DNA from 3 places in the Bacillus songklensis genome. Region 1 is predicted to be linked to each of the others. Evidence: riboswitches for the same ligand, from Rfam matches in the RefSeq annotation. Region 1 holds a riboswitch; each other region holds the start of a gene.
The links. Region 1 has a riboswitch for lysine ahead of ACFOU2_RS14290 (amino acid permease). Riboswitches for the same ligand answer to the same signal wherever they lie in the genome.
Positions count from the first base shown of each region.

Region 2: it holds a riboswitch for lysine, as region 1 does, so the genes downstream of both, ACFOU2_RS06325 (aspartate kinase) here and ACFOU2_RS14290 (amino acid permease) in region 1, are expected to answer to the same signal.
Region 3: it holds a riboswitch for lysine, as region 1 does, so the genes downstream of both, ACFOU2_RS22720 (amino acid permease) here and ACFOU2_RS14290 (amino acid permease) in region 1, are expected to answer to the same signal.

Region 1 covers NZ_JBHRZT010000052.1:605,002-615,116, reverse strand. The annotation lists gene ACFOU2_RS14330 (pyruvate kinase) at 1-260, opposite strand, end outside; gene ACFOU2_RS14325 (NRAMP family divalent metal transporter) at 509-1,696, opposite strand; gene ACFOU2_RS14320 (5-oxoprolinase subunit PxpA) at 1,713-2,471, opposite strand; gene ACFOU2_RS14315 (5-oxoprolinase subunit C family protein) at 2,489-3,490, opposite strand; gene pxpB (5-oxoprolinase subunit PxpB) at 3,487-4,200, opposite strand; gene ACFOU2_RS14305 (cold-shock protein) at 4,661-4,858, shown strand; gene ACFOU2_RS14300 (DMT family transporter) at 5,003-5,923, opposite strand; gene ACFOU2_RS14295 (hypothetical protein) at 6,456-6,662, shown strand; lysine riboswitch at 6,873-7,064, shown strand; gene ACFOU2_RS14290 (amino acid permease) at 7,173-8,636, shown strand; gene ACFOU2_RS14285 (DUF485 domain-containing protein) at 9,047-9,391, shown strand; gene ACFOU2_RS14280 (solute symporter family protein) at 9,398-10,115, shown strand, end outside.
Region 2 covers NZ_JBHRZT010000020.1:647,078-657,192, forward strand. The annotation lists gene sdhB (succinate dehydrogenase iron-sulfur subunit) at 1-232, opposite strand, end outside; gene sdhA (succinate dehydrogenase flavoprotein subunit) at 248-2,044, opposite strand; gene ACFOU2_RS06310 (succinate dehydrogenase cytochrome b558 subunit) at 2,076-2,684, opposite strand; gene ACFOU2_RS06315 (YslB family protein) at 3,175-3,624, shown strand; gene dapA (4-hydroxy-tetrahydrodipicolinate synthase) at 3,801-4,673, opposite strand; gene ACFOU2_RS06325 (aspartate kinase) at 4,722-5,954, opposite strand; lysine riboswitch at 6,160-6,339, opposite strand; gene uvrC (excinuclease ABC subunit UvrC) at 6,411-8,183, opposite strand; gene ACFOU2_RS06335 (nucleoporin-interacting protein) at 8,201-9,658, opposite strand; gene ACFOU2_RS06340 (FTR1 family iron permease) at 9,713-10,115, opposite strand, start outside.
Region 3 covers NZ_JBHRZT010000072.1:732,152-742,266, reverse strand. The annotation lists gene ACFOU2_RS22745 (bifunctional 3-deoxy-7-phosphoheptulonate synthase/chorismate mutase) at 1-719, shown strand, start outside; gene ACFOU2_RS22740 (hypothetical protein) at 878-1,204, shown strand; gene ACFOU2_RS22735 (YitT family protein) at 1,310-1,951, opposite strand; gene ACFOU2_RS22730 (chromate transporter) at 2,121-3,308, shown strand; gene ACFOU2_RS22725 (sporulation protein) at 3,448-4,398, shown strand; lysine riboswitch at 5,009-5,186, shown strand; gene ACFOU2_RS22720 (amino acid permease) at 5,319-6,746, shown strand; gene ACFOU2_RS22715 (S-layer homology domain-containing protein) at 7,004-8,470, shown strand; gene ACFOU2_RS22710 (YflJ family protein) at 8,527-8,682, opposite strand; gene ACFOU2_RS22705 (spore coat protein) at 9,207-9,842, opposite strand; gene ACFOU2_RS22700 (YozQ family protein) at 10,094-10,115, shown strand, end outside.

The sequences.
Region 1 (10,115 bases):
AATGCTGCCAGCCCTTCTTCTTGCAATGCCATTTGCACTTTCGATAAATCCATTTCTCTGAGAACTAAAAAAGAAAGGAAATTGTCACGACTGTATGGATACTTTTTTAATGGAAGATAGTCTGCCATTCTTTCGGACTTTTTGATCATATCATCATATATGTTAGCTATCATTTCAGCTAGTTTTTTACGCTCAGGGGATCGATTTATAGATTGCGGCCTTTCCATTCCATTCACCCCAACCAGAAAAATTTTCAACAAGGTGTTAACCCTTTATTATTACATTCATATTCAAAGATAAGCGTAAGTGGAATCACCTATAACGTTCTAAAAATCAAAATCGCATTGCTCTTCAATTGACAGCACTGCTTTTTGAAAAGCAAAAAGCCCAACCCTGTCCGGGTTTGGGCTTTTTCAAAAGAAATGATAGTTGAAAGTGTTTCTTGCAACACCCTTTTTCCAGCTGAACAATACATACAACAAATATCTCAAACGAAATTCTTTTTCATTTAAAACAGCTTTGGCAGTGATTGCATGATCGTATACACACTTAAAATGGCCATGAGCACCACTACGAAGCCGCCGAAGATCGCAAGCCACAGTGGATGCTTATAATCCCCAACGATGTTCTTTTTATAAGCTGCAACCAGCATTGTGCTGAGTGTGATCGGTAAAATCAAGCCGTTTAATGCACCAACTAACACTAAAACTTTAACAGGCTGTCCAATGGTGACGAGCACAAGAGTTGAAATAATAATAAATGCAATAATAATCCAGTTTTCATATTGCTCGATCTTTGGATGAAATGTTCGAATGAATGATACAGACGTATAGGCGGCACCAATCACCGATGTAATAGCAGCCGCAAACATGACGATTCCAAATAGTTTATATCCGATATCTCCTGCCGCTAACTGAAAGACAGAAGCAGGCGGATTGCTTTCATCCAATGTAAGTCCTTGACTGACGACTCCCAGGGCCGCCAGGAAGAGAAAGATCCGCATAATAGAGGCAATCGTAATGCCTGATACCGCACTTCTCGTCACTTGAGGGATTGCTTGTTTTCCTCGAATGCCTGCGTCAAGCAAACGATGCCCTCCTGCAAACGTAATATATCCGCCCACTGTCCCCCCTACGAGCGTGACAATAGCAAGTATATCAACCTTATCGGGCATGAAGGTTTTCGCTATCGCTTCACCAACAGGAGGCGAAGAGGTGATGGCAACATAGAGCGTCAATAAAATCATGACGCCGCCCATGATTTGTGCAAAGCGATCCATTAGTTTCCCCGCTTCTTTTACCAGGAAGACAGCAACCGCAATGGCACCGCTAATAAGCGCCCCTGTTTCAACCGATACGCCGAACAAAACGTTCATGCCCAGTCCGGCGCCGCCAACGTTTCCGATATTAAACGCGAGCCCTCCTATAATGATGAGAATCGCGATCAATCCTCCCAAACCCGGCAAAACGAGATTGGCGATATCCTGTGCTCTCTTTTCCGAGACAGCAATGATGCGCCATACATTCATTTGGACACCAATGTCTAAAATGATCGAAATTAAAATAACAAACCCGAAGCTTGCTGCTAATTGCTGTGTAAAAACCGTCGTTTGTGTTAAAAAACCCGGACCAATGGCAGATGTCGCCATCAAGAAAGCCGCTCCGAGCAGCACGCTCCATCCTGATTTTGCTCCCATTCATGCTTCTCCCTTCTTAGCTGTATGATTGAACCGTAATTCCTTCTTTCATAAACTCCTCGCGGATGTGACGGGCAAAATTCAATGCATGCGGCCCATCTCCATGGATACAGACGGTGTCCGCTTGAATCTCTACGTCCGCTCCTTGCTCGGATAATACTTTTCCTTCTTTGATCATGCGAACGACTTGTGCCACTGCCTTTCTATCATCTGTTACCAGCGCATTTTCCCGAGAGCGCGGCGTTAGCGTTCCATCACTCTGATACGTTCGATCGGCAAATACCTCATTCGCCGTTTGCAACCCGACTTTCTTTCCTGCCTTGACTAACTCGCTTCCTGCAAGTCCAAATAACACAAGTTCAGGGTCTACTTTATAGACGGCCCGGGCAATCGCTTCGGACAATTCCCGGTTGACGGCCGCCATGTTATAAAGGGCACCGTGCGGTTTTACATGTTTCATCACACCGCCTTCCGCCTTCACGAATGCATTCAATGCACCGATTTGATAGACGACGATTTCATATGCTTCCCTCGGCGTAATCGGCAAATTTCGGCGACCGAATCCGATTAAATCGGAAAGGCCGGGATGCGCCCCGATACTTACCCCTTTTTCAAGGGCAAGCAGGACCGTTTGGCGCATCGTCGCCGGATCTCCCGCATGAAAGCCGCACGCAATATTCGCCGATGTCACATAATTTAGTATCTCTTCATCATTTCCAATTTTATACACGCCGAAACTTTCACCTAAGTCGCAATTCAAGTCAATGTGAAACATGTTCATTCTCCTTTCTATTAAATCGTTAAAGAGATGATCCGCTTCATATACTGAAACTGTTTTTCTCTTTTTAGATATAATCGCTGTGCTTCCTCAAGGGAAATGTCAGAAAAGGATACATGCCGACCCGGCAAGACTTGAGCAAGCAAAGGCAGATCAACGGACGCAGCCTGTGCGATGCGCGGATAGCCGCCTGTTGTTTGATGGTCGGCCATGAGGACAATCGGATTTCCGTCCGACGGTACCTGAATCGTTCCGAATGCGACAGCGCTCGATAATAATTCAAACGGCTCTGTCAAAGTCAAAGCTGGGCCCTGCAGGCGGTAGCCCATCCGATCTGACTGCGGAGTCACTTGAAAAGGTTTTGTGAATACATCTTGCCTGCTTTCTTCTGTGAAGCGATCGAATTCCGCTCCTTTTATAGCACGAATGGTTGGGTTGGATTCATAGGAAGGAAGCCATGTTGGATGAAGTGTCCAGCTTGCTGCGGCAAATGGTTGATCCGCTGCCCCTTTTTGCAAAGAATCAATAAGCTTTTCGCCAAACGGCGACGGAGCATTGAAACCGATCACATCACCGTATTGAAGAGCCCGTCCTTTATAGCCGCCGATTTCTGCGCGCAAATAGGTAGATACACTCCCCATCACTTCCGGCAGCTGAAATCCACCTGAGACTGATAGATATGTTCGGCATCCCTTTTTAGGCACTCCGAATTCAAGCACGCTGCCTTCTCTTACCCAGACAGGACGCCACATCGGAACGTCCTTTCCATCAATGGCAGGAGTTAAATTTCCGCCTGTTAATGCGATCAAACACGACTGTTCAAACAGCAGTTTGGGGCCCATCAAGGTAAGCTCCATTGCTCCTTCATGCTCGTCGTTGCCTACAAGCATGTTGGCGATGCGGAGAGCGTACGGGTCCATTGCTCCATTTAAAATGACGCCGTACTGCCTGTATCCGTACCGGCCGCCGTCTTGAATCGTCGTCAGCAAACCTGTTCTGACTACTTTGATGCTCATGACTGACCCTCCTTCAACCGATCAAACTCTGCCCTGGATATAGGGGCAAACCGAATGATATCTCCGGTCTGTAAAAGAGTGGGCGGAGTAGAATCAGGCTGAAAAAGGGATAGCGGCGTACGTCCAATGAGCTGCCAGCCCCCTGGTGTTTCAAATGGATAAATGCCTGTTTGCGCACCTGCGATGCCTACTGATCCTGCTGGAATGGCTTTTCGAGGTGATGCTTTTCTTGGAGCTGCTATTTTTTCAGACATGCCTCCAAGGTAAGGAAAACCAGGAGCAAAGCCAATCATATAAACAAGATATTTCCCGTTCGAATGAATGCGGATGACATCTTCTTCGGCCATTCCGTTATGCTTGGCCACAAACTCAAGATCCGGACCGAAATCCTCTCCATAACAAACAGGGATGTCGACGATCCGCCTTTTTATATTCTGATGAAAATCAAGCGAGTTCAGCCTGTCACTCACTCGCTTAGAAAACGTTTCATAAGGCTGTTTTTTTCCTTGTTCGCTGACTTTCCACGGATCATAAAAAATGGTGACATTCGTAAATGCCGGTACAAACTCGATCATTCCTTCAATGGGATGATCCATTAAATATGTACAAAAAGACTGTATGTTTTGCTGAATCTCCTCTGTTACATTTTTCCCGAATTCCACTATGACGGCTTGATCGCCCAGGGGAGATAATGTATATGTGGCTGCCATCGTGCTGTCCCCCTTTATTTATAAAGTCATACTCCGCCAAGTTACAAAATTGGCACCTTTAATCATAATATTCAGTTTAAATTAAGTAATTAAAGATTACAAGGATGATATACTCTTGATCGGCAAAGCTTGAGGTGGGGATGGTTCTCTTCATTCGTGATAAAAAATACATAAAAAAAGTATATTTTTTCATAATGGAAACACGTATTCTTTTGTATGGCATATTCCATCCTGATGATCCAACCAACAACACCAGATTTTAGCCCGGCTTATAAAAACGGTGCACTCTCTAATATCGTTTGCATCTTCTTTCCTTCCATGCTATAATAAAGAAGTTATTTTTGTTCGGTATATGACTGATGGAAAAACTATTTGAATAAGTAGTTTTCGCCTTGAAAGAATATGGTTGAGCAAGGATATTAATACAACCGTGGAAAAGATCCACGCAGGAGGTACAATTATGGTACAAGGTAAAGTAAAATGGTTTAATTCAGAAAAAGGTTTCGGCTTCATTGAAGTAGAAGGTCAAGACGATGTATTCGTACACTTCTCTGCTATTCAAGGCGACGGCTTCAAAACATTAGAAGAAGGCCAAACTGTTTCTTTTGAAATCGAGCAAGGCGCTCGTGGACCACAAGCTGCTAACGTTCAAAAGTAATGTTCAAGAAGACTCCCCCGCGGGAGTCTTCTTTTTTACTCCGTATTCATCATAAAACATGCCCTGGGTGAACCCGGGCATGTTTTATGATGATCCTTACTGACTCTCCAAACTTTTTCCGGCTATAAAGCCAAGATTCGAAGATTAAGCAGAAATGTTGATCGATTTTTTTCTTGATCTCATTGCCTTCTCTACAATCCCGCTTCCACAAATGACCCCTGCAATGATGAAGACAAATCCGATGAGCTGTTGGAGATAAATGGGCTCCCCTAAAAACAGACTAGATCCCACCAATGCAAAAAACGGGCTTAAGTTGAGGAAAATGGCAGATTCCGCTGCTCCGATATGCTGTACCGTCTGATTGTAAACCATATGCCCGACAGCCGTTGCCAAAATGGCAGAAGCCAAAAAAACCATCCATATGCCGATATCTCCCGAAACCATTGTAGACAACCCTTTTGGTTCCATGAAAAGACTCATGATAAACAAAAGAACAGACCCCGTTACTAGCATCCATCCTGTCATGAGACGCCCGTCAATGGTCGAGGATGCCTTACGGATAAACACATAACTGACCGCTTGAATCAATAAAGATAAAAAGACAAACAAGTCACCCACCGATCCGGATGACAGCGTACCGCTTCCGTGTAACACAACAAAACTTACTCCCGTCAATCCGAAAACAATGCCGATGAAGCGAATGAATGTAAGGCGCGTTCCCAAAAACAAGATGGCCAGCACGGTCGTCATGAGCGGTGCCAATCCCATAATCAGTCCACCGTTCGTAGCCGTTGTTTTTTGCAATCCCAACGATAAAAAGAAATGATGCCCGACTACATTGAATAAGCCGACAAAGGTAATAAAACCCAATTCCTTTAATTGAAGCTTGCGGGAAGCCTTCATGATTTTTAACATGAGCAAAACCGATAATCCCGCAATTAAGATACGAAAAGAGGTCATCGTCAAAGGTGCGAAATGAGAGACCAATACCTTTGTCGCCGAAACGTTGAATCCCCAAAACAACATGATCATAACTAACGCACCATATACTTTATACTTTTGCATAACGCTGTCCCACCCTGTTAGATTTAACCAATGACTTTATTTTACTACATCATTTGTATTGAAATCTAGAATTACTAAGACCGAAGTATCTAAATCCACATAAATAATGTAGCATGGACAAAAGCGGTCCATGCTACATTATTTACGCATAAGGCTTCGCCCATTTCCCTTACGGGCCCTTGCCGAAGCCTTATATGAGAACCTTTTTCGCTTATTCAAGATGAAAAAACGGAAAAGCGCGAGATGTAGATAAACACATGAATTATTTCCCCGAAAATTGTCGTGTATTTATCAACCGCTTGTATGGGAACCTTAAATTGTCCCCAATTATAGTAAAATGATAATGAACGGGGGTCTTCGAGGGAGGTAACGATGTGGAAACTATAGATAAGGCTTATACAACAAAAGAGGTTAGCACGACGTTAGGAATTGGAGGCTCAGCGTTAAGAAAATGGTGTTTATCCCCTGAAAAGAACGGGTACCATTTCACCAGGAACGACCAAAATCACGGTTATCCCTTGAGAAGGACTTGGTGGTTTTGAAGCTTTTCCAAACGATGGTTCAGACGAATGACTTTTCAATAGAGAACGCCGGGATGGTGATTGCATCAAAGTTTAAAGAGAGTGCGTTCTCAAACGGGACGGGTAGCGTTCCTTCCCGAAAAGAAAGGATTCGTTCACACGTTCATATTGGCAAAAATAAAAAAGACCCTGACCGATACTTTGATCGATCAGGGTAAGACGCGGGTTTTCATATCCGCCCCCATCTTAAAAGGTTATACGAAATCGCAGGAGAATCATGTGATCTGTTATGATCATATAAAATTTATAAGATGGACTCCAATCGTTTGTCAGGTTTCTTAACATCCTTTTTATATATTGATATTTTCATTGGTTCGTTCTATAATGAACTCTGTGTCAAAAAATGAATAGCAAACCCTCATCCTAATCGATGAGGTAGAGGTCGCGATTTTTAATAGTAAAGTGAATGAGGTGCAGAGAACACCCATGAGGTCACTTGAAAGGAAAAATCGCCGAAGCTTGTTCTTTTTCTCTGAACGGACAGGCTGGGGCTGTTCCCGAACAGGGACAGAACTGTCACATTTGCCCTAACCGGGTCAATGTGAAGAGCTATCTTCATGGAAGGTTTGATGCAGTTTGAATAAAGAATGCCGTCGAAATCCTTTCGAGGCTTTTTTTATTGCTCTCGCTCCTTCCGATTATCATCAAGAAAAGGGGTTTTCTTATTTATGAGTCAACATGCCGGAACACAAGAAAAGCAACAACTGCACCGCGGCTTGCAGGCCCGTCATTTAACGATGATTTCCCTTGGCGGCGCCATTGGAACAGGCTTGTTTTTAGCGAGCGGAGCAGCAATCCATACAGCCGGTCCAGGCGGAGCGCTTCTTGCTTATACCATCATTGGAATTATGGTTTATTTTCTGATGACAAGTCTTGGTGAGATGGCAGCTTATATGCCGGAAGCCGGTTCTTTCAGTACGTATGCAACGAAGTTTGTAGACCCTGCATTCGGTTTTGCACTTGGCTGGAACTATTGGTATAACTGGGCGATCACGATTGCCGCAGAGTTGGTTGCCGGTGCCCTTATCATTAAATTCTGGTTTCCGGATAGCTCCTCTCTTCTTTGGAGCGCCTTGTTTTTAGTGATTATGTTTGGTTTAAACTATTTATCCGTCAAAGGTTTTGGTGAAGCGGAATATTGGTTTTCACTCATTAAAGTGGTAACCGTTATTGTCTTTTTAGTTACGGGTATTTTCATGATTTTCGGTATTTTCGCCGGTGAACCTACCGGATTTAAAAATTTTACCATTGCAGATGGTCCGTTCCACGGCGGATTCTTTACGATGCTGGGCATTTTCATGGCTGCCGGCTTCTCCTTCCAGGGAACGGAATTGCTTGGGGTCGCTGCCGGTGAGAGTGAAGACCCTGCCCGCAACGTTCCACGTTCTGTAAGACAAGTATTCTGGCGTATTTTATTATTCTACGTTTTAGCTATTTTTGTGATCGGAATGCTCATCCCATTTACAACAGAAACCCTGGCAAGTGATGATGTACGTGTAAGTCCATTTACCCTCATCTTTGAACGTGCCGGCTTTGCCTTTGCCGCTTCAGCAATCAATGCCGTTATTTTAACGGCTGTGTTATCGGCCGGTAACTCCGGTATGTACGCTTCAACGCGTATGCTTTGGAACCTTGCCAAAGAAGGAAAAGCACCAAAGTTTTTAGCGAAAGTCAATAAACGCGGGGTTCCTGTCAACGCCCTTATTGTTACTGCCCTGGTTGGCGTTTTGGCATTCTTTGCTTCTCTCTTTGGGGACGGTGCCGTTTATACATGGCTATTAAATGCATCCGGGATGTGCGGTTTTATTGCATGGTTAGGAATTGCCATCAGTCACTATCGTTTCCGCAGAGCTTTTGTGGCTCAAGGACATGACTTAAAGAAACTTCCGTACCGTGCCAAATGGTTCCCGTTCGGCCCTATTTTCGCTTTTGTTTTATGTACTTTCGTTATTTTAGGGCAAAATTATTCGGCTTTCCTTGGTGAACAAATTGATTGGTATAGTGTCGCGGTTTCTTATATTGGTTTGCCCTTATTTATTGTTGTATGGCTTGGATATAAGTTCACTAAGAAAACCAAAATGATTCCATTAGAACAATGCGATATTAGCGGAGTGAATACTCGAATAAAATAATACATGTAAGATAAATTTCGACAAGCTTGAAATAAATCGAGCTTTTTCACCAAAAACACCTATGAACCATTTCATGTGGTTTATAGGTGTTTTTTCATATAATGAAACTTCCATTTTTACCCTATCTTCTTTACTCTGTATTAAAATACATTCTTATACAATATCAAAAATTTCCTCAAAGCAGGACTTCCCCCTTCAAATAAGGGATTTATCTGTAATATAACAAGCTGTCGATGAATGTAGAATATTCAGACAAAAAATGTTCAAAATTTAATTTACAAATTTTTCTGATAACTATATAATTAACACAAATATTGAAAACGTTTTGCATAGAGAGGAGGAAAAATGTAGATTTTTCACGTTTTCACACTGTTTGTGTTAGTTATTTAAAATTTTTAAGGGGGTTTCATATGTCATTACACGATTCTCAAGCTCAGGTGAAAGAACCGTCTGAATCCATTGATTACACGGCGATTGTCCAATCTGCTTCATTCAAAGAATTATTGGCGGCCAAGAAAAAATTTATCGTCCCGTTTTCATTATTCTTTTTAGCCTTTTATTTCATATTACCGATTTTAACTGCTTATTCGACTGTATTAAATCAACCGGCCTTTGGCGGCATGACATGGGCATGGGTATTCGCTTTTGCCCAGTTCGTGATGACATGGGCACTTTGCATGATTTACTCCAGCAAAGCTGCAAAGTTTGACCGGTTAGTTGAAAAGATCATGCAGCAAATTAAACAAGGGAGGTAACATTACATGAATGTATTAGCTTTTGGTCTATTCTTAGCAATCGTCGGACTCACGCTTGTCATCACCTATTTTGCTGCGAAAAAAACGAACAACGCAAGTGAGTTTTATACGGCCGGCGGTGGATTGACGGGCTGGCAAAACGGACTGGCCATCGCCGGTGACTACATGTCGGCTGCTTCCTTCCTCGGTATTGCGGGAATGATTGCCCTGGCAGGCTTTGACGGATTTTTCTACAGTATCGGGTTCCTCGTTGCTTACCTTGTCGTGCTTTACATCGTAGCCGAGCCTCTTCGTAACCTTGGTAAGTACACAATGGCAGATATGATTGCTGCCCGCTTCAATGACAAAAAAGTTCGCGGTGTTGCCGCATTGAACACCATCGCCATCTCCATTTTTTACATGATTGCCCAACTGGTTGGTGCAGGCGGTCTCATTAAACTTCTTCTTGGTATTGACTACATCTATTCAGTCCTCATCGTTGGCACGTTAATGACAGTGTACGTTGTATTCGGCGGAATGACCGCAACAAGCTGGGTACAAATCACAAAAGCCGTCCTATTAATGATTGGTACATTCATTATTTCCCTCATGGTATTCGCAAAATTTGATTTTAGCATCGCTAACATGTTCACGCATATGAAAACAGCCACTCCAATTGGAGAAGCGTTCTTAAACCCCGGCAACAAATTCAAAGACCCGCTCGATATGATTTCATTAAATTTAG
Region 2 (10,115 bases), on a different contig from region 1:
CGTTAATGACCATTGAACACGCACCGCACACTTCTTCTAAGCAGTTCATATCCCATGTAATAGGGGTTGTTTTATTTCCTCTTGCGTCAACAGGGTTACGTCTGATTTCCATGAGCGCCGAAATGACGTTCATATTCGGACGATAGGGGATTTCGAACTCTTGTTCATAAGGAGTTCCATCTGGTCCATCTTGACGAGTGATAATGAATTTGATCGTTTTTTGTTCAACCATAGTCGTACTCACGGCTTAACGAACCCCCTCTTCTTTTTTCTCTGGTGCTGCTTTCTTTTCATTTTTTTTCTTTGTATAGTCACGTTTACGAGGTTTAATTAATGAAACATCTACATCTTCATAATGGAAAGCCGGCGCTGATTTATCGCCTGTGAAGCTTGCCATTGTTGTTTTTAACCATTCTTCATCGTTACGATCCGGGAAGTCTGGTTTGTAGTGGGCACCACGGCTTTCGTTGCGGTTGTAAGCGCCCAATGTCACAACACGCGCTAATTCAAGCATATTTTTCAATTGTCTTGTAAATGTCGCTCCCTGGTTGCTCCACTTCGCTGTATCGTTAATGTTGATGTTATCAAAACGCTCCATAAGCTCTTGGATTTTTTCATCTGTTTTCAACAATTTATCATTATAACGAACAACCGTTACGTTATCTGTCATCCACTCTCCAAGCTCTTTATGAAGAACATACGCATTCTCGCTGCCATCTAAAGACATGATGCGATTCCATTTTTCTTGTTCTCGTTGCACATAACCGTCATATAAACTTGATGGCAGCGCATCTGCACTCTTTTCCAAACCGTTGATATATCGAACTGCGTTAGGGCCCGCTATCATACCGCCGTAGATAGCAGATAACAATGAGTTGGCTCCTAAACGGTTCGCTCCGTGTTGAGAATAATCACACTCACCAGCTGCGAAGAGACCTGGAATGTTGGTCATCTGATCATAATCGACCCATAAACCGCCCATTGAGTAGTGAACAGCCGGGAAGATTTTCATCGGTACTTTACGAGGATCGTCTCCCATGAACTTTTCATAAATTTCGATAATTCCACCCAGTTTAATATCCAACTCTTTCGGATCTTTATGGGAAAGGTCAAGATAAACCATGTTTTCGCCATTGATACCTAGTTTTTGATCCACACAAACGTGGAAGATTTCACGTGTTGCGATATCACGAGGCACAAGGTTTCCGTATGCCGGATATTTTTCCTCTAAGAAATACCAAGGTTTTCCATCTTTATATGTCCAAACGCGTCCGCCTTCTCCACGGGCTGATTCACTCATCAAACGCAGTTTGTCATCCCCGGGAATGGCTGTTGGGTGGATTTGGATAAACTCACCGTTCGCATAATAAACACCTTGCTGGTAGACGATTGATGCTGCTGAACCTGTATTGATCACAGAGTTTGTTGACTTACCAAAGATGATACCAGGTCCTCCGGTAGCCATAATGACGGCATCAGCTGGGAATGATTGAATTTCCATGGTTGTGAGATTTTGAGCAACCACACCACGGCAGATGCGATCATCGTCTATAATAACCCCTAAGAACTCCCAACCTTCATACTTCGTTACAAGGCCTGCAACCTCATGACGGCGAACTTGCTCATCTAATGCATAAAGTAACTGTTGTCCTGTCGTTGCACCCGCAAATGCAGTACGGTGGTGCTGTGTACCGCCGAAACGACGGAAATCGAGCAATCCTTCAGGAGTACGATTAAACATTACTCCCATGCGGTCTAATAAGTGAATAATTCCTGGTGCTGCCTCACACATCGCTTTTACAGGCGGTTGATTCGCTAAAAAGTCTCCACCATAAACCGTATCATCAAAGTGCTCCCAAGGAGAGTCGCCTTCCCCTTTTGTATTGACCGCACCATTGATACCGCCTTGAGCACATACTGAGTGAGAACGTTTTACGGGAACAAGTGAAAATAAATCAACTTGCTTTCCTGCTTCCGCAATTTTAATTGTGGCCATTAGCCCTGCTAAACCGCCGCCAACGACGATAACTCTCCCTTTACTCATCGTAACCCCACTCCTTTAAAACTGGATCAAATTATGCAAACGCTAAAATGGCACGTACACCGACGAATGCCAATACTACAAAAACTCCTAATGTCACATATGTTGAAATTCTTTGAGAACGAGGAGTTACCGTAAGTCCCCAGCTTACTGCAAATGACCATAATCCATTCGCAAAATGGAATACAGTTGATAGGATTCCAACAATATAGAACGCTAACATAGCAGGATTGTCTACGATATTAGCCATCATTTCGTAATCAACATGTGCGCCGAAGAATACTTGAATTCTTGTCTCCCATACGTGCCATGCTACGAAAATTAATGTAATAACACCTGAAACACGCTGCAATAAAAACATCCAATTTCGGAAATAGCTATAATTGCTCACATTGTTCTTAGCCGTAAATGCAATGTAAAGCCCATAAATTGCATGGAATAAGAGCGGTAAGAAAATGATAAATGTTTCTAGTGCTAAGCGGAAGGGTAAACCCTCCATAAAGCCTGCAGCTTTATTAAACGCTTCGGGCCCTCTTGTCGCAAAGTTGTTCACTACTAAGTGCTGGATAAGGAAGATCCCTACCGGAATGACACCTAACAATGAATGCAGCCTGCGGTTGAAAAACTCCTTGTTTGTTGCCATACATTAAACCCCCTTTGATAAATGAACGAATTTTGGAAAAATTACAAGATTCCCCATCCATCTTAATAGATTAATAGGTCGACAAAAAATGAAAACCTTTGCATTTTTTATCGAATAAATGTGACAAATTTATTGTACTCCCATCTACTATACCCGTCAAGGAACCAAGGCATAAATGTTGTATAAAATAAGAACAATAAACAATCTTCAATAAATGACATTATTTGGTTAATAAATGAATAAAAATGCATTCTTATAAATAAAAAATCTATCTGTAAATGCATTTTACATCTATATTTAATTAAGTGTTCATATGTCATTTTTTGGTGAATAAAAACTTTATAAACAAGAAAAGCGGGGAAAGCTTATTCATGCTCACAGCTGGACAAATCCAACACACAACCGATGCTTTCTTGTCTTTTCGCAAAAAAAGGGGTGAGACAACCATCACCTTCATATATAATATAAGCTATAGAAAGAGGGGAAGAAATTGAACAACTTATCGATACAACATGAAGAAACTTTAGATGAACAAATTTTTCCTTATTTTGGTTATAACCTGATCCGTGACGTCTTACTGCCAGATTTACTCGGCAATGAATCCCACCAAATCTTATATTGGTCTGGAAAAAGTCTGGCTCGAAAATACCCTTTAGAGCAAATACAAGATGTTATGGCTTTTTTCCTGCAAGCAGGTTGGGGTACCCTTACTCTTAGCGAAGAAAAACGTCGTGAGTTGGAATTCATTCTATCGGGTGATATTGTGACAAAGAGAATCCAAAATAATCCGAATGCTTCCTTCCACTTAGAGGCAGGCTTTATCGCCGAGCAAATTCAATTTCAAAGAAGTTGTACGGCTGAATCAATCTTAGAATTAAAAGCTAAACAAAACAAAGTTCTTATTACGGTAAAATGGGATAAAAAAGATATCATCGAATAGAGTCATCCTCCTGAAAGGGCCCGTCATGAAAATCCAGCAAAATCAGAGGATTCCGTGACGGGTCCTTTCAGTAAAGATCAACTTTTGTCATTGATTAGAGACTTATGGGACAGCCCCCATTATTCGTTTAGAAAACTAAAAATCGGTCTCTCAAGGGGCCTCGCTTTTTACTGATTTCAAATGGATTGAAGAACATCTGTTAACGCAATGCACTCTTGCTCAGATAACGGAACAAGCGGTAAACGGACAGAGCCTACATCTAATCCTTTTAACTGTAAAGCTGTTTTCACAGGCGTTGGGCTTGGCGCCGCAAATAGCGCCTTCATGATCGGCAGCAGCTTTTGATGTGCCTTCGCGGCTTTTGCTAATTCGCCGTTTTCAAAACCTTTGATCATCTCTTGCATTTCATTGCCGATGATATGAGAGGCCACCGATATAATTCCATTACCGCCAATCGCCAATACGGGCAATGTCAAAGCATCATCGCCGCTGTATAACGCAAAACCCTCATCTGTGTTAGCAATGATTTCAGTCATCGCATCAAGGTCACCGCTTGCTTCTTTAACGGCTACAACATTTGGAAGTTTAGATAGCTTTATAACCGTCTCGGCAGCAATATTTGTGACAGCACGCCCCGGAACGTTATAAAGCATGACAGGCAGGGATGTGCTTTCGGCAATCGTTTTAAAGTGTTGATAAAGTCCTTCCTGGTTTGGCTTATTATAGTATGGTGCCACCAGCATAATGGCATCCACACCGGTTTCTTCCGCTTTTTTTGTCAATTCGATGGAGGCATATGTGTTATTGCTTCCCGTACCCGCAATAACAGGTACTCGTCCGTCTACAACTTCTGCAACATGGCGAAATAAAGCTAATTTTTCTTCTGTTGATAAAGTAGGAGATTCACCGGTTGTTCCTGCAATCACCAATGAATCGGTGCCGTTTTCAATTAAATAATTGACAAGCTTGGTTGTTTTAGGAAAATCGATATTTCCTTTATGGTCAAAAGGTGTAACCATAGCAGTTGACACTTTTCCAAAATTAATCATATTTCCACTCCTTCATAACAATCCCCGTCTTTTGACGAGATGATCTTATTATTTTGCGCCTGCCATTTCTGCATCCAATTGGAAAGCTTGGTGAAGCACTTCTACTGCCCGCACCATCTCTGCTTGATTCACCACTGTTGAAATTTTAATCTCGGATGTGCTGACCATTTTCACTTCAACTTTTTCTCCTGCCAATACTTCAAACATGTCTGCGGCCACGCCTGGATTAGAAACCATTCCTGAACCGACAATCGATACTTTGGCTAACCCGCTTTCGTGCTCAATGCGTTCATACCCTAATGTGTCTGCATATTGTGAAAGTACATCTACTGTTTTCTGTAAATCGTCCGTCTTGACAGAGAATGAGATGGAAGGTTCACCGGATGATATGATGCTTTGAATAATAATGTCCACATTAATTTGATGCTTGGCCAATGTAGTAAAGATAGTGGGTAGTGTATGTAGTTGATCTTCCATTCCCACTACTGTCACGCGCGATACGTTATCTTCAAATGCAATCCCTCTTACAATTAAATTTTGCTCCATTGATGCTTCCTCCTCCACGATTGTTCCTCGCTCCAATTCCATGCTTGAACGCACTTCAAGCGAAACATGATAGTTTTTTGCAAGTTCAACAGCACGGGGATGCAAAACTCCCGCCCCTAGGTTCGCTAATTCTAACATCTCATCATAAGAAATAGATTGTAACTTTCTTGCTGTTTTGACATAACGGGGATCTGTCGTAAATACACCTGTTACATCTGTGTAAATATCGCATTTATCGGCTTGTAAAGCGGCGGCTAATGCCACAGCTGTTGTATCGGACCCTCCCCGTCCCAATGTGGTAATCTCTTTATCTGCTGTGATTCCCTGAAATCCTGCCACTACTACGATTCGACCTTCGTTCAACAAACCTTGGACACGCTCTGTTTGAATATGTTCGATTCTTGCATTACCGTGTATCGCTTCTGTCTGGATTCCTGCTTGCCAGCCTGTAAGGGATACGGCCTCATATCCTTTTTCCTTTAATGCCATACATAGCAAGGAAATCGTCATTTGCTCTCCTGTTGCCATCAGCATATCCATTTCTCTCTTGCTAGGACTCACGGATATCTGCTTTGCGAGGGAAACAAGTTCATCCGTTGTTTTTCCCATCGCCGAAACGACTACCACCACTTGATTTCCTTGCTGTATTTCCGCAATGACGCGATTGGCTACATTTTGAATGCGCTCAACAGAACCGACTGATGTACCGCCAAATTTTTGAACAATTAATGCCATACTGGACCATCCTTTACTATTCATTTTTCATATAGGCTTTTCAAATGATAGGTTTTCTCAAGGTAAAAAGTATTGGTTGAGACCAATTTTGAAAATAAAGCTGTTTTAGGAACCCGTTTACATCCTCTTTAAAAAACAAAAAAGCAATGAGATAGAAAACTATCCCATTGCTTAATATGAACAAATAGTAAAATTAAGTTCCGCAACGTGAGATAGCTCTCCAAGGTTTCATTTACCTTGACAGTCCTACATTTCTTCAATGCAAAACCAGCAAAAGCAGCAATGAGGCTGCCTTTGCTTCGGCGAATTTTCCTTTCCATCATGTTCACCGGAGCTCACTCTCCTCCCATGATTTACTCTTAAAATTCGCACCTCTATCTTCACTTCAACGTAATGAAGTGTTAAATCAATATGAAATTATTTACATCATAACAAACTTTTTGGGCTCTGACAACCCTAACTTTGCAATTTCTCAAAAATAGCTTCTGCCACATTTCTCGGAATATCGGCTTCTTGTATCTCTTCTATCGTAGCTTCTTTCAAACGTTTAACAGAGCCAAAATGTTTGAGCAGCGCTTTTTTTCGTTTTTCCCCCACGCCTGGAATGTTATCGAGGACAGACTGGAACGCAGATTTAGAACGAACTTGGCGATGGAACGTAATCGCAAATCGGTGCACCTCATCTTGAATGCGCTGCAACAAATAAAACTCCTGGCTGTTTCGCTCCAATGTGATAATTTCCGCTGGTTGTCCCATGATCAAATTAGAAGTACGGTGCTTCTCATCTTTCACAAGTCCTGCGGTCGGAATGAACAAGCCCAATTCATTTTCCAATACGTCCTCAACAGCAGCTAAATGTCCTTTCCCGCCGTCCACAATAATTAGATCCGGAAGAGGTAAATTGTCTTTTAGAACACGGCTGTATCTTCTTCGAACCACTTCGCGCATGGATTCATAATCATCCGGTCCCTCTACTGACCTAATTTTATATTTACGGTACTCCTTTTTGGCCGGTTTGCCATCGATGAACACAATCATGGCGGAGACCGGATCGGTTCCTTGAATATTGGAGTTATCAAATGCTTCAATACGCAGAGGAGCCGCAATACCAAGCTGTTCACCCAAGCTTTCTACCGCCTTAATCGTTCTTTCTTCATCCCGTTCAATCAAAAAGAATTTTTCTTGAAGAGCAATTTTAGCGTTTTTACATGCTAACTCTACTAGCTCTTTTTTCTTTCCGCGCTTCGGATGGTGAACATTGACCTCTAACAATTGCTCGACAAGCGAAGCGTCAATCGTATATGGCAATAAAATCTCTTTTGGCTTAAAATGATTATTTTGGTTGTAAAACTGACCAATAAACGTTAAAAAGTCCTCTTCCGGCTCATTATAAAACGGAAACATAGACACATCACGTTCAATCAATTTTCCCTGACGGATGAAAAAGACTTGGACACACATCCACCCTTTATCATAGGAGTAACCGAACACATCCCGGTCAACAAAATCCCCCAGCATCATCTTTTGTTTCTCAATAGTGGCTTCGATATGGGCTATTTGATCCCGGTATTCCTTTGCCCGTTCAAAGTCCAGCTCTTCGGAAGCCTTCATCATTTTTTCCGTCAGCTCTTCTTTTACCTGCTGATAGCCGCCATTTAAAAAGCGGCTAATGTCATCAATAATTTTCTTGTTTTGCTCTGCCGAAATGTCCTTCACACATGGGGCCATACATTGGCCGATATGATAATACAAACACACCCGGTCCGGAAGTGTCGAACATTTCCTTAATGGATAAATGCGATCCAGCAGCTTTTTCGTTTCATTTGCCGCCTGTGCATTTGGATACGGACCGAAATACTTTCCGTTATCCTTTTTGACTTTTCGTGTAATAATGAGACGCGGATGCTTTTCACCCGTAATTTTAATGAACGGATAGCTCTTATCATCCTTTAACATAACATTATATTTAGGGTCATGCTTTTTAATCAAATTCATCTCTAAAATAAGAGCCTCAATATCGGAAGAGGTAACAATATACTCAAAATCCACAATCTCATTCACAAGACGCAACGTTTTCCCGTCATGGCTTCCCGTGAAATATGAGCGTACCCGGTTTTTTAACACTTTTGCTTTTCCGACATAAATGACCGTTCCATATCGGTCCTTCATCAAATAACAGCCAGGCTGATCTGGTAAGATAGCCAGCTTTTCTTTTAAGTGATTATTCATTTCAATCACTCCAATTATTAGTCTATCCATTTATATAGGGTAATTTCCCCATATACCGGATCTGATAATTTACTTGATTTATATTTTCGTACTTTTTTCACCCTATTTTCAATGTTAATTCCTTGTTCTGCAAACCCTTTTAAAACATGGTCAGTAAGATAAATTGTAGCATGTTTATAATTCGATTTTCCCTGTAAAAAAATGTTAAAACGATAGACCTCTTGATGAGGAAAATTCACCTGCAGGTAATTTAGTACTCTCGTTTCTTCCCACGTATATAAAACAAACTCTTCACGTTTATCTTCCAAATCGTACGCTAACTGGTAAGTTGCCGGTAAAGAGTCAGATTGCTTTTTCATGTCCACTGCGCCAATCGTAATTTGCACCGTTAAAACAACTGTTGCAAACACCATCTTTTTTAATGTAAGCTCCGTTCTCCAGAAATAGCTCCACAAATAAAACAGAATGATGGCCGCAACCGGTATAACATGACGCGGTTTATCAATATTTTGCCCAAACAGGGCCCATATAAAATAGACGATGCCCATCATTGCTAACCATGCATCCGCTTTAAGAGTAAGCCGTTTTAAATAGATAAAGAAAAGGAGAAGAGTATATAAAAATAGGATAAGAAATGATTGACTACAAATACCGGTCCAAATAATATTGTAAAAAATCAACGTCAGGGCTCTTTGTAAAAAAGAGTGATCATCCGTAGCGGCTGTTCCTCCCCACTCGTGAAAGTGTCCATTGGTAAAAGAAAGAGCCAGTTTAAAAAAGCTAATAACTCCTCCCTCTGAGGCCATAACAGCGAATAACCAGATTAATTGAAAAAAAACAGCAAAAGAACAAAGGATAAATAGTCTTTTCCAACTCTTCAATATCTTCCATTCATGCCACCATAAAAGCAAAATTCCGCTTACAAACGGTAAATAAGATAAGCGAATTCCGAGTACAATGCTAAATAAAAACAATGGAATAATTTGAAATAAAAATTTTCGATTTTCCTTCGCTAAATGGAGAGACCAACCATACCACCAGAATGCGGCCATGGCTGCCCCTTCTGACATCGGCTGCGTAACAATGAGCAGCATATAGCTTGACGATTGAATTAAAGCCGTTGTTAGCCAAGCTTGACTAAAAGTTTGATACCTCTTTGCTAATAAATAGATGGGAACTGTTGCTGAAAGCATCATTATACTATTAAAGATGGCTAATGCTTGAGCCGGATTATTTACAAACTGATTGACAAATGTCCCGCCAAGAATAAAATAAGGATAACCTGGAAAATGAGGCTGCATTGCCAATAAATCGTAACGTTTCAATGCTAATGCAAAATCAACCTGGTCCCATGAAGCTGCATATGGACTAGCATAACTCAATTGAAAGTAATAAATCAAAAAAAGGGCACAAAAGCCAATTATAATCGATAAACGGAATGTACATCCCTTGTTTTTAAAAAATTCTCCTAACATATACCTCGTCTCCTGTATAGATAAAAAAGTACAAGACATTATGCCTTGTACTTTTTAAATAATATTTTTTGTTTGGGATTCAAGCGTCTGTACATTCTGATCTTTTTTTTGTTTAGTTTCTGCCTTTGAAGGTTGCTTTCCTGCATTTTTTGTATTAATCAATAAGTAAATGACAACAAAGTATCCAAGATAAACAATGACCTCTTCAATTGAAGGCATAGATGAGTAACCAAACAATGCTTTTAAGAAAATCCCTATATCACCGGATAAAATCGGTGCTTCTCCATTATCCCGAAGGTAATGATCATAATCAATCGGATGCTCGGGTAAAAACCAAGTCAAATCATATACATGAGGCATAACACTGCCAATAATATTTAAATCTTGCAGCATGGAGATTCCCTGAACGAGCAGGCCTGCCGCTATTAAAATGATAAACGTACCTGTCACCTTAAAA
Region 3 (10,115 bases), on a different contig from region 1:
ATGTAATGGGACCATGTGCGGTCGAGAGTTACGAGCAGGTGAAACAAGTCGGTCTGGCATTAAAAGAACAAGGCATTAAATTAATGCGCGGCGGGGCGTTCAAACCTCGTACATCTCCATATGATTTCCAAGGACTTGGTGTGGAAGGTTTACAAATTTTGCGTCAAGTAGCGGATGAATTAGATTTAGCGATCATTAGTGAAATCGTGACACCGCAAGATATCGAAACAGCACTTGATTACGTTGATGTAATCCAAATCGGTGCACGTAACATGCAAAACTTCGAATTATTGAAAGCGGCAGGTTCTGTAAATCGACCAATTTTATTAAAACGCGGTTTGGCTGCCACAATTGAAGAATTCATCAATGCCGCAGAATACATTATGTCACGCGGAAACAGCAACATCATTCTTTGTGAGCGCGGTATCCGCACATATGAACGTGCAACACGCAATACATTAGATATCTCTGCTGTGCCGATTTTAAAGAAAGAAACTCACTTGCCTGTTATGGTAGACGTAACACACTCCACAGGTCGAAAAGATTTATTGCTGCCATGTGCAAAAGCGGCCATTGCAATCGGTGCAGACGGAGTAATGGCAGAGGTGCATCCTGATCCGGCGGTGGCATTGTCCGATTCCGCGCAGCAAATGAACATCCCTCAATTCCACGAGTTCATGAGTGCGTTAAAAGGAAGCCCTGCTCATTCATTGAGATAATGTTTTTCCGGGCATTATCTTCAACCGCGGCTCGCCGTTCAGGCGGGCCGTTTTTATATTTTGAGTATAATAAAGCCTTTATTTTCCTCTATTCAGACATTTACAAAGAATCTACAATAAGGGTAGGAAAGTTTGATAAGTGAGGAATTTATACATAAATGAGAAAAGTGCTCAAGGGAATTTTTTATACCGTTTTAATCGTCATGTTTGTGTTTTTGGTTCTTGTGTTTGGAACAAGTGGAGAAAACACATTATTTATGAAAGTTTGGGTGACAACGCTTGGTTTGACCTTTTTGATGGTGGGGATTTTGTATTCTCCGAAAATTCATCAGGAACAAGATATGGGCGGCTTTGCTTCATCTTCAGGCGAATGGTGGACCTTTTTATTTAGCTTTTTGCTTGATTTGCTGCCATGGTATGTTAGAAAAACTTTTTGGGTATTACTAGGGTTAGTCGTGACAGGCATTGGCATCATGGTTTTATGAAACAGCCAGCTGAACAGCTGGCTGTTTGTTATGTAGTCAAGTTTTAAAATGATTGTGAAAGAAAACGAAGCAAAAAAATAAGGCATTTGCTTAAACAGCAATGCCTTATTTTTTTAATAAAGGAATAGGCATGACGCCTTTTCCGATAATGTCGATTATTCTTGTTCCAAGCCATTGACAAATAAGGGCATACACGACAACTTTCCAATCTACAACGATACCGGCAGCAAGCAGAATCGAGCTGTTTACCCAAAACAACACGTTTCCAGGCGGCCATTTTGCCAGTGATGAGATAATGAGGGCCAAAATATCCATCCCTCCAGAAGAAGCGCCCATTTTAAATAAAATACCGACACCAAAACCGAATAAAAGGCCGCCAATTACTAAGTCCATCCATACATTTCCAATCGGATGATGAATATGGGGGGAAAGCGCATTGATTGTTAACGCAGCAGCCCCGACGCAATACATCGTCCATAACGCATTGCTTTTTCCGAGCCATTTGACAGCGGCGGCAATCATTCCCGCATTTAAGAGCCAGATGCTCGTTGCGTACGGTACATCCCATATGTAGTTAAGCAAGATTCCGATACCGGCTGCACCGCCCGACGGAATATAGTGGGGAAACAAAAAAAGAGCCATGGCTGTTCCCTGAATGGCAGAGGCCAACGCAAGAATGAGAGCTTTAAATAATAGTTGCTGCATGAAAGAACCATCTCCTAATAGATATCCTATACTTCCCGCCATTTTCATTATACTCCCATTAAGCAGAGTAAGGGGCAAAACTTTACAAAAACTTAAAAGAGTAAGGATAAAACTTCTGTTATGGTAGCAATATCAGGGGATTAGAGGAGTTGAATCATAAATACAGAGGATCTCAGGAGAAGTAATAGAAAAAGAAGAGAGGAGATATGACATGAATGGCCAATCATCAATTTGGAGACGATGGCTTGAGATTTTGCTTGTCTCAACGAAACTTGGCTTAACATCATTTGGAGGACCAGTCGCCCACTTGGGTTACTTTCGAGATGAATACGTTAAAAAAAGAAATTGGCTCGATGAACGGAGTTATGCTGATTTAGTAGCACTTTGTCAATTCCTTCCCGGACCGGCGAGCAGTCAGGTTGGCATCTCCATCGGAATGGTGCGCGGGGGCATCGTGGGAGGAATTTTATCATGGGCTGGCTTCACATTGCCGTCTGTAATCGCACTTGTCATTTTTGCCTATGTGCTGCAAGGATTTGACGCAGCAGACTCCGGCTGGATTCATGGTTTGAAAGTTGTAGCGGTAGCCGTTGTTGCTCAAGCATTGCTTGGAATGGGGAAAAATTTAACACCTGATCGGACGCGCATTACGATAGCGGTCATCGCCGCAGTGATTACATTATTTTATCCAAGTGCCGTCGGCCAAATCATGATCATTGTCATTGCCGGATGCATTGGTTATGTACTCTACAACAATGCAGATCTAAACAAAGTGGAAGATATGTCAATTTCCATTCGCAAATCGACAGGTATCGCTGCGTGGATTTTATTTTTCGGCTTGTTGATCGGTTTGCCGTTCTTACGGCAGGCAGCGCCATCTTTATGGATTTCAATGATTGATACGTTTTACCGAGTGGGCTCTATCGTGTTTGGTGGTGGGCATGTTGTTCTGCCGATGATGGAACGTGAAGTCGTTCCGCCGGGCTGGGTCAGTGAAGAGGCGTTTCTTGCGGGATATGGTGCAACCCAGGCCGTACCTGGACCACTATTTACATTTGCCAGTTATTTAGGAACAATCACATCTGGATGGCGGGGGGCCATTATTGCCACGGTGGCTATGTTCTTTCCATCATTTTTACTTGTACTCGGTACGCTTCCGTTTTGGAATGCATTGCGTCGCCGACCGGTATTTCAGGCTGCATTAATGGGAGTCAATGCAGCGGTTGTCGGAATTTTATTGGCGGCTTTATATGATCCGGTTTGGACAAGTGCCATTAAAGAGCCCGCTGATTTTGCCCTGGCGCTTTTGGCTTTCACCTTACTTATGTATTGGAAAATCGCTCCGTGGATTGTGGTCATCGCTACAGCGGTTGGAGGATATGTAATAAACTTATTATAGAACATGAGGCACTGGCATAAATGCTGGTGCTTTCCTTACTTGTTTTTTCTTTAAATATATAAAAAAAGATGAAACGTTAAGGCAATCTGTATCGTATACTTGAATGGAACCATTATGCTCGAATATTGGAGGAATAAGTATGTTTAAAAAATTTATGGCCAAAATGGGCGTCGGCTCTGCAAAAGTGGATTTAATGTTGTCAAAACCTGAATATGCAATGAACGAAATTGTACATGGTACGATTCGTGTTCAGGGCGGCAATGTGGAACAAGAAATGAACAGTATCGCTGTAGAATTATGGCTGCAAGTGATTTCGAAAAACGGGCAAACCTATACTCATAAAATTACGTCTATCCCGGTTGTATCACCTTTTATCATTCAAGCAAATGAAGTGAAAGATTTTCCGTTTACATACAAACTGCCTGAAGGCCTTCCCATTTCAGCGGGAAACGTATCCTACCATTTTAGAACACACCTTGATATCGCCGGCGGGGTAGACAGCAATGATCATGACGCCATTCGCATTTTAGCACCAGCGCCGTTTTATGCTTTATTGGAAGCATTCGCCCGTCTCGGCTTCCGTGAGAAGCATGGATCTGGTCATTTTGATGGCTTTAAACAAGAATTTGAGCTGTTCCCGACAGGCTTGCTGGCGGGACAAGTGCAGGAAGTCGAGTTTCAGGCGGCAGTTGAGCAAGACGGGCTTCGTATTTTACTAGAATTGGACGTACCTTCATTTGGGAGAGAAGTAGAATTAAAAAGGGAGATCTTCTTTTCACATGCTTTATTAGAGGATGTTGACAGGCTTGCTGAGCAATTAAGACATATTATGGAAGAAACGCTTCATCAAGCCCATTTGTATCAGTCACATCGAATGGAGTTTGAACATGGTCATCATGGCCACCATAAAAGCGGCTTAGGCGGAGCGATTGGTGGATTTGCGGCAGGTGTATTCGGAGGGATGCTGGCTGCTGAGATGATGGATGAAATGGTGGAGGGCGCAGAAGAGGCCTTTGGAGGCACAGAAGGGGAAGAGGAAGGCGGATTCCTTGATGGTCTTGATTTCTTCGGTGACGAGGAAGATGAATAAATCCGAAACAAGAAGAGCTGGAATCAAAAAACGCCCATGTCAAATTCTTTACGCATAAGCGGCCGCCAAGCTCCCTTTCGGGTTCTTGTCAACCGCTTATATGAGAACCTTTATAAGCTCATTCAAGATGCAAGAAAGGGAGGACCCTGAATAAGATAAAGCAGAATGACTTATGCTTTGGTTTTTTAAGCTACTTACAGTTTTTTTTTTGTCTTTACATCTTGAAGAGGCTGAAAAGGTGAAAATCTGACATGGCTGCTTTTTGCCATGTCGGATTTTCAATGTGGATTTATATAGATCGATTTAGAAAATTCGACCTGACCAAAGAACGGCCATGCCAAATTTTCTAGACCTAAGCGGCTGGCACCCCCCTTGCGGGGTTGGCGCCAACCGCTTAGGTGAACCCTTGAGGGCGAATTCAAGTTGTCTGGATCACCGATTGTGATGCCTCTTGATTGAATGAAGATGTGTCGAGTTATTAAGTGGAATATATATATAATGGAACTTTTGATTCTCTAATACTTTATCTTAGTAAAATATTTCTATTGACTTTTAGGTCTATCGAACGTATTCTAGTTATTGGATTCAATAAAAATTCCTCATCAGCTCAAGATGAGGTAGAGGTCGCGGTGTTTAAGAGTAGTTTGAAGGAGAGTCAGAGAACTCCGTGAGGTCAAATGAAAGGAACCATCGCCGAAGCGTCATAATTCTCTGATTATGTCGGCTGGGACTGTATCCGAACAGGTGCAGGACTGTCATAGTTTCAGCTATGATGTACTATCTTTTTGTCTGATGCGGTTTAGTGATTTCACATCGTCTGCAGGTGTGCTTTTTTTATGCTCATTTAACCATTAATGCGATGGCAATATAGATAGTTTGTAATTTTGAGCAAGAAGGAAAAGCGAGAGGAGAATCAAGTTGTGGGTAAAAATAATAAACTGGGCTTATGGATTTTAACGGCCCTTGTAGTAGGGAATATGGTTGGATCTGGAATTTTTATGCTGCCCCGTTCTTTATCTGAAGCTGCAAGTCCGGCCGGTGTGATGGGGGCATGGATTTTAACCGGATTTGGAGTCCTTATGACTGCGTTAGTATTTGGTAATTTGGCTATAAGAAAACCAGAGTTATCTGGTGGACCCCAAATATATGCGAAAGAATTGTTTAAACCCGGTTCAAAAGCATCTACATTATCCGGTTTTATGTCTTCATGGGGTTACTGGATTGGAAATTTAGCAGGTAACATTGCCATTATTACAACTTTTGCCGGATATTTATCTACATTTTTTCCGGCACTTACAAATCAGGCAGAGCTGTTTACAATTGGTTCCTTTACATTAAAAGTGGGAAATGCTTTGACATTCATCGTTTGCACCATTCTTTTATGGGGAACACATTTTATTATATTAAGAGGGTTAGAGAATGCAGGGAAATTAAACTTCCTGGCGACGGCTGCTAAAGTGCTAGGTTTCTTTTTATTTATTTTGGTAGGTTTATTCGCATTCCAAAAAGCAAACATGCTTCCATTTGTCGCACCTAGAGTAGATGATGCAGGCCATACAGCTGGTTTGCTCGGTCAGATTAACAATGCTGCAATCACAACGCTTTGGGCATTTATTGGTGTAGAATCGGCAGTTGTTTTTGCATCTAGAGCAAAAAAACAGATAGATGTAAAGCGTGCAACGATTCTTGGATTGTTTATTGCCATTGCCATTTATGTTGGGATCAGTACGCTGACGATGGGGATGTTAAGTCAAGAAGCACTTATTCATTCTGATAAACCGTTAATCGATGCCATCCAAACCGTGCTGGGGCCTATCGGAGGCAAAATTTTGGCAGCGGTAGGATTAGTGAGTTTATTCGGCTCTACAATCGGTTGGGTGATGTTAAGTTCTGAGGTTCCATATCAAGCTGCGAAGCAAGGTTTGTTCATTCCGGCTTTCTTAAAAGAAGATAAAAATGGGATTCCTAAATTTTCGCTAATCGTAACAAACAGCCTTGGACAGTTATTTATTTTTTCAACAATCTCAAATTCTATTTCTGCGGCATTTGATTTTGTTATTTACATTGCAACATTATCATATTTAGTCCCTTACTTCATTTCATCTCTATTTCAGTTAAAGTTAGTCATTACAGGTGAGACCTATAACGGCAGCAAAGGCAGAGCAACGGATGGAGTGATCGCCGTTCTTTCTACACTTTATTCGGTTTGGGTCATCATAGCGGGTACTGCAGACTTAAAGACTTTCACTTTCGGAATGATTTTATTAGCAAGCGGTATTTTATTCTATAATCAATTAAACAAACAGCCCGTAGTAAAGCCAAACAAGAATGGAAAAGTTTCTGCATAATATATGGAGCTGATTCAAAAGCCTAATCGAGCTTTTGAATCAGCTCCTTTTTAGTTACTAGTAAAGCTGCTTATTTCACGTATTGTAAATTCTAAAAAAAGAAGTGACAAGGGTGAAATATAAGGGAAGATTGACGAACATGCTGTCTCGAAAATAATGAGGCAGCATGTTTTTAAATTGGACGGACTAGAGGATTCCTTTCTAGCAATCTAGTATTTTATGGTAGAATAGGAAATGAAAGAAAGGGGAAATCAACATTGAAAAAAATAGCTATTTCAGTTTTAGCTGCTAGCGTCTGTATGGGCAGTGCTGTTATTCCATCCATGATCCATGCCCAAAGTAATGTAACTGTACCTGTTCAGCAGTCAACGTACGAAAAACTTTCCTATGCCAAGAAAAAGGAGCTTCTCACTCAAGCAGGAATCAAGTACGGTATTCCTCCTGAAATTTTAAAGGGGATTGCCATGGCTGAAACGGATATGAACCAATTTAATGCGGATGGAACGCCGAAGATTACGGAAGACGGCGGAATCGGCATGATGCAAATTACGGCGTCAGAACAAGAATTGTCGTCCATGTTGAAAGAACCGGTTGATATGGACCGTCTCAAGGTTGATACGGCATATAACATTGATATAGGAGCACGGATTTTAAAAGTAAAGTGGAATTACAACAGTATCCCGAAAATTAATGATGCCAATCCAATGATTCTAGAAAACTGGTATTTTGCGGTGATGGCCTATAATGGCTTATCCAAAAGAAATGATCCGCATTTTAGCGAGAAAACATACCAGGATAAAGTATTTGGATATATTAGAGATTTAAGCTTCGCGGATTTAAAGCCATTCCCCCCTTTTACAGTGGAATATCCGGATCCTGCCAAGCCATCTTTAATGAAGTTTCCACAAGACAAGCTTCATTACGAATGGCCTGAATTAAATACGCCATCAACTCAAGCGTACAAAGCGGGGGATATGGTGTATACATTCAATCGTCAATTGAATGTTTCCAATTTACGAAACGGGGTGGATGGTGGTGAAATCGGCAAGCTGCGTCACTACACACCTCTTCAAATTGTAGCAGGTCCTTTTGAAAAAGAGCAAAACGGCCAATTTAGCCATTATTCGATGTATAAGGTAAAAGGCAACGGAGTGGAAGGCTATATCGCTTCTTCCAATGTCCTTCATGCTCCCGTCGAAGTCTTTTCCGACTTGAAGGCCGGTGAGGAAACGACATCAGCTGTAGCGTATCTTCAATCTAAAGGAGTATTGGACGGTTATCCGGATGGGACTTATAAACCAAATAAAGAACTAACAAGGCGCCAGGCAGCCAAGCTTTTAGCCAATGAACTCGGCTATACTTTACCTGAAGGATACCAGGTAAAATCTTCTGATATAGATCCAAACGATGAGTTTTACGAGCAAATGGCTATTTCAGAGGCACATGGTATTATGGGAAAAGGCGGAGCTTTCCGTCCACATGAAAAATTGACAAGACAGCAAATGGCTGCGATTTTGGCGCGCTCATATGTGAAGCTGTACAAGCCTGCAGCAACACAATATACATTTAAAGATGTCAACAAGTCGGACTATTATTATATCGACATCAATCTTTTGGCAAACAACGGGATCACAGTTGCAACCGAATATTTTAAACCGGCTGATAACGTGACCCGTGCCCATTTCGCGTTATTCCTCTCAAGAACAGCTGAATTGAAAGAGTAAACGGGAAGAGGTTGCCCCTAAAGCATGTTCTTTGTATTTTGGGACAACCTCTTTTTTTATTGTTTAGTTTGTTCCTTTTCTTCAACAAGCCGAAAGTAAAGGTCACGTACAATATATGTTTTGTAAGATTCCAGTTTGCGTCCTTCCAACTCTGTAATATTCGCTTCTTTTAATTTTTGAATAAACCATCCTTTTGAATATAAATGAGCCATTGCTAAAAAACCCCCTTCAACTCTATTGCTATTTACAATATATTGAAGGTCGTTTTTGATGGTGCTTTGGGCATAAAAAAATATTATGGTTAAATTAAATTATGTTCTAAATGATAAATAATAAAAAATATATGAATCCTACGTAACGTTTTAGCCTCTGTCACCAGTTCTTCTTCTATTTGCACCTTTCTGTTTTTTCATCTTGAATGAGCTGACAAAGGTTCTTGTATAAGCGATTGCCAAGAACCCGCAAGGTAAATTGGCAACTGCTTATGCGTAAAGAATTGAAAAGTTTCCCATAAAAGCTGTTCAAGGAAAAAGAAGAGGTCTGTCTAATCAAGGTATACGAAACAGGAAAGGAGCTGACTCAAAATTCCTCTTTCAATTCTAGAAGTAAACTGTGGTTAAATCAAATGAAGCGTCAAGAAATCTCTTGATTTTACTGGCTTTTCCATGACGCCTTAGTTGATGGGAATCCCCGAACAACAGGATACTTGTCGTTTGGGGATCCCCTTTCTGCACGCTTAATGCATTCCTTGTTGATTTTGCGGCTGCCCCTGGGCAGGAGCATATGCGTTTAACATTTGCTGCATATCTTGCTGTGCCAGCTGTGGAACTTGATAGTAATGATGTTTATTTTGGTATAAAGAAATTTCATAAGCCATTTCCACACAGTTTGGAACGGAGTCAGCAAGCACGCGGCGGACTACCGGGTTTGTTGTTTCCAATGCAGCTTTTGTCTTCATCCCAGCATTTGCTTTTACGGTTCCAAGCATGCAGTTTGAAATGCACGCGTCAGTAATTTCTGATGGAGATAAAGCAGGTTTTCTCGGCTGAGACGGTTTTAAACCGTATACAAAGTCATTTTCTTGCTGCATTTTATAGCTTTGTGTCGGTACTGTAGGATCTTGTCCTGTTTTAAAACATTCTACCGTTGTGTTATATTCTTGTTGCATAAATTGGTATTGACGGTCAAGAATACTAAGTAATTCTTGGTCTTTTACCATCGGACGCAATAACATGTATTGGTCTAATGTGCTAATTGAACCTGATAGTACCTCATGTACATCAAATACTTCGTGGCCGCCATGGTTCATTTGTTGTGGAACTGGGCCAGTGTGCATATTTTCATGCATTTGTCCTTGGTGGTTTTGTATCATTTGTATCCCCTCCAAATTGTATTGGCCATACGCATGTTATTATGTAACAAGAAGCAGTAGTTATTCGTTTTCTTCGAGGCGCTTTTTAGGAATATAAGGAACATTCAAGCAGTATGTCAGAAAAACCGGGTTTCCCATGTTTAGTTTATTTATACACGGGAAAAAGAAATGTAAACTGGTGTTCATAATATGAAGCCAGCCAAGAGATATTAGTTAATGAAAGTGAATTTTACGAAAGGCGGGTTCACACAATGGATCAAAAATTGCCAAAAG